3 regions of the Neobacillus canaveralius genome follow, and region 1 is predicted to be linked to each of the others. Evidence: riboswitches for the same ligand, from Rfam matches in the RefSeq annotation. Region 1 holds a riboswitch; each other region holds the start of a gene.
The links. Region 1 has a riboswitch for thiamine pyrophosphate ahead of ABC255_RS17610 (thiamine phosphate synthase). Riboswitches for the same ligand answer to the same signal wherever they lie in the genome.
Positions count from the first base shown of each region.

Region 2: linked by a shared signal. The riboswitch ahead of thiM (hydroxyethylthiazole kinase) and the one ahead of ABC255_RS17610 (thiamine phosphate synthase) in region 1 are both predicted to bind thiamine pyrophosphate.
Region 3: linked by a shared signal. The riboswitch ahead of thiW (energy coupling factor transporter S component ThiW) and the one ahead of ABC255_RS17610 (thiamine phosphate synthase) in region 1 are both predicted to bind thiamine pyrophosphate.

Region 1 covers NZ_JBDFLL010000001.1:3,511,396-3,513,600, forward strand. The annotation lists gene thiO (glycine oxidase ThiO) at 1-382, opposite strand, end outside; gene ABC255_RS17610 (thiamine phosphate synthase) at 366-974, opposite strand; TPP riboswitch at 1,127-1,236, opposite strand; gene ABC255_RS17615 (GntR family transcriptional regulator) at 1,414-1,791, shown strand; gene ABC255_RS17620 (DUF1648 domain-containing protein) at 1,810-2,205, shown strand, end outside.
Region 2 covers NZ_JBDFLL010000001.1:3,224,266-3,226,470, forward strand. The annotation lists gene thiM (hydroxyethylthiazole kinase) at 1-790, opposite strand, end outside; TPP riboswitch at 893-1,004, opposite strand; gene ABC255_RS16200 (Gfo/Idh/MocA family protein) at 1,269-2,205, opposite strand, start outside.
Region 3 covers NZ_JBDFLL010000001.1:3,221,128-3,223,332, forward strand. The annotation lists gene ABC255_RS16175 (LuxE/PaaK family acyltransferase) at 1-758, opposite strand, end outside; gene thiW (energy coupling factor transporter S component ThiW) at 774-1,283, opposite strand; TPP riboswitch at 1,361-1,468, opposite strand; gene thiE (thiamine phosphate synthase) at 1,629-2,205, opposite strand, start outside.

The DNA of each region.
Region 1 (2,205 bases):
CCCATACTGCCTCTTTATCGAGCCATTTTACAGTCGGTTGGGATAAGATGGAGCGAAGCCCAAATGCATCAGGTTCATTATAAGCAAGCTTTAAAATCCCCCCTTTTCTGTACCCTATATTGAAACCGCTCATATGATTTAATTCATCCTTAAGTTGGAAGTAGGCATTCTGACTGCTTCTTGCAAAATGGAAAAACACATCAATATCCCCGTCACATTCAGAGTGAGCACCAAGCATACCACCTGCAGCACTTGTCGATTTCGAACCTATTTGATTGCCTTCAAACAATGCTACATTCATCTTTTCCTTTGCTAAATAGTAAGCAATTGAGCAACCAATTATTCCGCCTCCAATTATGGCTACATCAAATTTTTGATTCATGTTTTATCGCCTCATAATACTTTTTTGTTGAAAAAAATGGATCTTCTGCGAAAAAAATTCCTGACATCACCGCTATACCATCTGCTTTCACTTGTTGCAATGTGTCTATTTTATTCAATGTAATTCCACCAATAGCATAAACAGGGATTCTTAGCTCCTCTTTGATTTTAAGAATAGGCTGAATGCCATTTGGATTCTTTCCTTTTTTACTATACGTCTCAAAGCAATGACCATATAAACAATAGTCCGCGCCATCTCTTTCCGCTTTCTTTGCTCCCTCATAAGAATGAACAGAGCGTCCAACCCTTATTTGAGGAAAATTTTGTTTAACCATTTTTACAGGGAGACCTTTTTCTGGTAAGTGAACTCTTTGGATACCCATTAACAAAGCAATATCCAAACGGTCATTTAGGATGATTTTATCTTTATCAACACCACCCTCCTCCATATATTGGAGCAAAGTGATGATTTCATGAGCTGTTTTTGTTTTTTCGCGTATTTGGACAAAATCTATTCTTTCTATTAACCCAATGATTTTAGATGCTAAATCACGTACTGATTGCCTATCATCTGTTACTGCTATTAGCTTCACGTTTATCTCTCCTTAAATCCAATTAAAAACCTTAGACACCTCCTTAAAAAATCATAAAGTATCAATTCTATCAGCATTTTTTTCAATAAAAAAACCACTTTCCTAAATAGAAAAGTGGTTTGGTTTGAAATTTGTTCACATGCAAACAAGTACAAACACATTCTCTACTTTCCTACGCAGGTTCTAACCTGTTCAGGTTTTGAGGGTTTAAAAGTAACTACTTTATTCTCAGCCCTTATCAAGGGATCCCCTAGCAATTGAATTATTCAGTTTATTTGATTATTCTGAGTACAACCGTAATTCTAATACAATAATTGGAATGTTTCAAGTGAATTCGATTCTATTTTATTCGCAAATTAAAATACTATTTCTTTTGTTCTAGTTTATATAGAACAGATGTGTTATAATAAATGTAGAACAGATGTGGAGGAGAAAGAAGATGATGATTAGAATTGAACCCGACTCTGACATTCCTATTTATGAGCAAATATCCAATCAAATTGTCGAAGGAATCGCTCGAGGTTTGATTCAACCAGGTCAAACGCTGCCTTCAGTGAGGGCTTTTGCATCTGACCTTGGTGTTAACATGCATACTGTTAACAAAAGCTATCACCTATTAGAGAAAAAAGGAATCATCAAGATTGTTCCGAAATCGGGCGCGATTATCTCTTATCCTCAAGATTTCAATGAATCCTCTTTCGATCGACTAAAAAATGAATATCAGCCACTCATTGCAGAAGCACTTGTGGTCGGAATGTCTGAAAAGCAAATTCAGGAGCTTGTTGCCGCCATTATTAATGACTTTAAAAAGAACTAAAACAAAGGAGGAACTTATATGACATTAGCCATTTTTCTTTTTATCTCCCTCATCCTGGTTGGTATCCAGACAGCTATTCCCTTTTTAGTAAAACGGACGATTATCTTTGGCGTCACCGTCCCAGAAAAGCACATAAAAAATGAACAGCTATTATCTTATAAAAAGAGATACACATTCATGGTTGCCCTTCTTTCATGTATCGTTCTAGCCAGTTATATACTTTGGGCAATGATAAGTACTCCCGGTGAAGAAGAAACCGTGTTAATCGGGATATTGATCCAATTTGGCATTATTCTTTTCAGTTTTTCCCTATATTTTTTCTATCATGGAAAGACCCTTCAATTAAAAAAGAAAAATAATTGGATGGAAAACTTAAAACAGGTTAAAGTATCTGATTTAACGGTTCGTTCACAA
Region 2 (2,205 bases), 290 kb from region 1:
ACGCGAATTGATGTATATCCTCAGAAGAAACGAGTGATAGTTGATTTAAAAAATCAATTTGAAAACTGCCAGGTCCCATTTCACCGACCTTTTCGAATGCTTTTTCTGCTGCAATACCATAAAAGGTTAACGCCGATAATCCAGCAAGCAGTAGGTCCTTTTCCACTCCTGCGAAGGCTCCAATTACAGAGGTTAGGAGACAGCCAGTTCCTGTTACTTTTGTTAACAGAGGATGACCATTCGAAACCAAGTACGTCGTCTTCCCATCTGTCAGCACATCGTCTTTTCCAGTAATCACAATTGTGGTATTCAACTTTTGTGCCGCGGTTACGGCCAATGTGACATTACTTCCTTGATGTCCACCACCATCCACTCCCTTAATCTCCCACTTTTCCCCCAGAACATTGGCGACTTCAGCAGCATTTCCGCGAATAACAGATACTTTTACTTCTTCGATTATTTTTTGTGCCATTTCCGTGCGGAACAGCGTAGCACCGGCTCCAACTGGGTCAAAGATCACCGGGATCCCTAGCTCATTAGCTGTTTTTCCAGCTAAGATCATCGAGCTCACCACGTCCTTGTTTAATGTTCCGATATTCAGAACAAGAGCACGTGAAATTCTTACCATATCCGCTACTTCTTCTGGAGCATAAGCCATTACGGGTGAAGCCCCAAGTGCTAAAAGACCATTTGCGGTAAAATTGGTGACGACCACATTTGTAATATTATGTACGAGCGGATTTTCTTCTCTTACCCTTTGTAAAATAGAACTAAAATCGTGATGATTCATCACAACACCCCCATCTTTATTCAATGACCCTATTAGTCTTCTAAACATAAAAAAGCCAGATCCATCAAAATAGGACCTGGCGTAATAGTTAGAGAAAAAGGTAATTTCACATGGCTACTTTCCTACGCTGGTATAATCCAGATCAGGTCCGAAGGGTTAAAAAACGTAAAGTTTTTCTCTCAGCCCCAAATTCAGAGCACCCCTAGTAGTTAAATCGTATTAAGTTATTTTCTATGTTAGTCTACTGGTTACCATATGTAAAGTATTTTATACCGATATTATTTAGCTAGAATCTTTAAATAAGATGTTGTGTCCTTGATCGAGTAACCAGCAAAAGTAAAATAAGCGGAATATTTCCGTTTATTTATCAGTTCGGGTGCATAACCTGATCACCCAACCGATAAGTGCGGATCCTAATAAATAAAGAAAAAGACGTATGCCAATTCATACGTCAATTCTTGTGTCTTTTAATAAGCTTTTACCAAGATTTTTTAAATTTCACTGCGCTTCCACCTGTTTTGGCGGACTTATATGCAGCTTCTGCAATTCCGACAACCGTTAGGGCAGTATCAATATCAAATCCAGGTAAATACTGATCCTTGTTGGACTCATCTAGAACAAAGTCAATAAATAAGTTTATTGGAACTAAACCATCCGATGCATACACAGTCGGATCAATTAAATTCATTCCTGTTTCCATCCCCGAAATATGTTTTGAATTTAGATAAACAGATTCTTTACCTTCCACTCCTAAGACTACTAGGATACCATCTGTTCCGATTACTTCTAATGAATTTTCCATTATGCTTGTAACCATATTCGTATGCGCCGTACCGATAGCATTATTTTCAAACTCCAGCATGATTGTTGCACTATCTTCCACTTCTCTATCTGTCCAGTTTTCCATAAAAGACGAAACTTTCGTTGGTGTTCCTGCCAGATAAGTAAGCATAGACATACCATGTACCCCTAGGTCAATTAAGGCCCCGCCTCCTGCTACATCTTTGTCATACCAGGTTTCAGGCAGATTATTCGTTTTGGCCATGCCATGTGCGCGCCTAAAATTAATGGCAACAATATCACCAAGACTTCCTTCGTCAACCAATTTCTTTGCATATTGATAGGATCCAATAGGCAAGGATTCATGTGAGACTACTAGTTTTACACCATTTTCTTCTATTGCCTTTTTTACACTTAAACCATCTTTAACAGTAGGGGTTACTACCTTGTCTGTGAAAACATGCTTATTTGCATTTGCAGCGCGAACGATAAGATCTTTGTGTAAATTAGTTTCGGCTTCAATCATAACCGCATCTATGTTTTCATTATCCAGGATATTTTGATAATCAGCTTCATAAGGAACACCTAGCATTTCTGCATATTTCTTACCACGTTCAGCATCATGGTCCCAAACC
Region 3 (2,205 bases), 290 kb from region 1:
ATACAATCCTTTCTTGGAACACCTAGTACGCTCGATAACTCCTGGTAAAAATCATCCAGTTCCCATTCTTTTGACTGATTCTTAAATCCACCAGTATCTAAGATCTTACTTCTAGGCGGCAATTGAAAGCGGCGACCCGCTTTTTCTAGTTCTGTAAACAGATGAACAAAACTAAATGAAGCCCCTAACAATGCATAAGGCTCACCTGAATGTTCAGCATGTTCCAATTCTTGAATCAACCTTTTAATGTCAATCCCATTTTCACCTAATAGATAGTGACTCTCCTCTGTACCAAACTCCTGTTTAGCAAGGTTTAAATAACGAGCCAATGAGGAATTAGGCATTTCTTCCTCAGTCGGGAACAGAATGCCCATGCGGATTTTTTCCGTTTCTTTCATAAACCGCTGTTTAAAATAGGTTTTCATTGATAGATTCCATACTTGTAAGGTCGGATGATAGTGCTTCCCCTTGACACCTTGTGTGGTACCGCTTGTCATAAAATACCTTTCTGCTTGTTCTGGAGGCGTACAGGTTAATGCTACTTCCTTAAAAGCGTTAATTGGCACCGCGGGAATATCCTTCCATGATTTCACAGTCCGGATGGTTTTGCCTTTTTGCTGACAGTACTTCCGATATGGAAGGTTATTTGTGAACTGATAGGCAAATAATTGCAAGGCATTTTGATTAAATTCACCTTCTGAAAGTGAATCTGATTGCAGAATAGTAAGTAGTTGGTCTATGATTTGCTGCTGTTCCATGGTGATACTTCCTTTCTATTTCAATGTTGTTCCGTTTGGAGTAAATACAGCAACCTTCTTTTTTAAAAAGACTGATAGGATAATGGCCCCAATCAGTGCACCCGCAATCGAGCTGAATATAAATAACGGAATAAAGCCAAACACTGCTGCTTCCTGCCCCATTAATAGAGTGGCGATTGGGTAGCAGAGAATCGCGCCAAGAATGCCCGTTCCAATAACCTCACCGAAAAAGGCCATATAAATCTTTCTTGTTTTCATAAAAAGAAGCCCGGCCAACAAGGCACCCACCATACTGCCTGGAAATGCAAAGACTGATCCAGTTCCCATGATATTGCGCAGGATTGAGACACAAAGTGCCTGCGCAACAGCATAAACAGGTCCAAGTAGGACGGCAGACAAAACATTCAAGAAATGCTGAATCGGAAACACTTTAGTGAACCCAACCGGAATAAACAATAAATTACTCGAGAGTGTGCCAATCGCAATCATCATCGCTGTTAATGTGAGTTTGTGTGTTTTTCTCATAAAAAAAAGCCCTCCAAGTTTTTAATGAGCACTGGGGGATTACCGTTTTAAATACTACCATTATGGTTCACAGTTAATGGATGTATCATTCACTTCCCTACGCTGGTACTACCCAGATCAGGTTCAGGGGTTTAAGACCTTTACAAGTCTAATCTCAGCCAGTTTCGGCTCCCCCAGTGCTAGTATGAAATTTTAATAGAAATTGTTCCGATGTTAAATTACTTAATTCTTACACGATACGGTTTCGAGTATTGCTTATCGTTACCGCAAACCACATATATTTGCTTTAGGGCACGAATAAAGTTTTTTCAACTTTACCAACATAAATCCATGAATCTTGATAGATCAAGACCTTTGATTTAAGACACTTTTTCTTAAATGTTCAGCTGCTTTTGTAACAGATTCTGCATGGCTAATCGCGGTAATGACTGATACTCCATCCGCTCCAGCTTGGATAACAGATCCTGCGTTTTCCGCAGTTATTCCGCCAATTCCCACAATCGGAATATATACTTCTCTGTCTCGCAATTCCTCAATTAACTTGGTCCCGTTTGAAGGTTTGGCGTCTTCTTTTGTTTTTGTCGGAAAAACGGGTCCGATTCCAAAATAATCGGCTCCTCCCTCTAATGCAGTCATTGCCTCTTCGTAACTATGTACTGAAACTCCAATGATTTTATCATGGCCAACCTTCTTTCTGACTTCCCCTACCGGATCATCTTCCTGCCCGATATGAACTCCGTCCGAGTTGAGTGCAATAGCCAAATTAATATCGTCATTGATAATAAAGGATATTTGCTGCTCCCTGCAAATTTGCTGAAGTTCCTTGGCCAGTTCAACCTTTGCATCCCCTGTTAAAGCCCCGATACCTTTTTCACGGAATTGAAAAAGAGTTATTCCCCCTTTAATCGCTTCCTGCAAAACC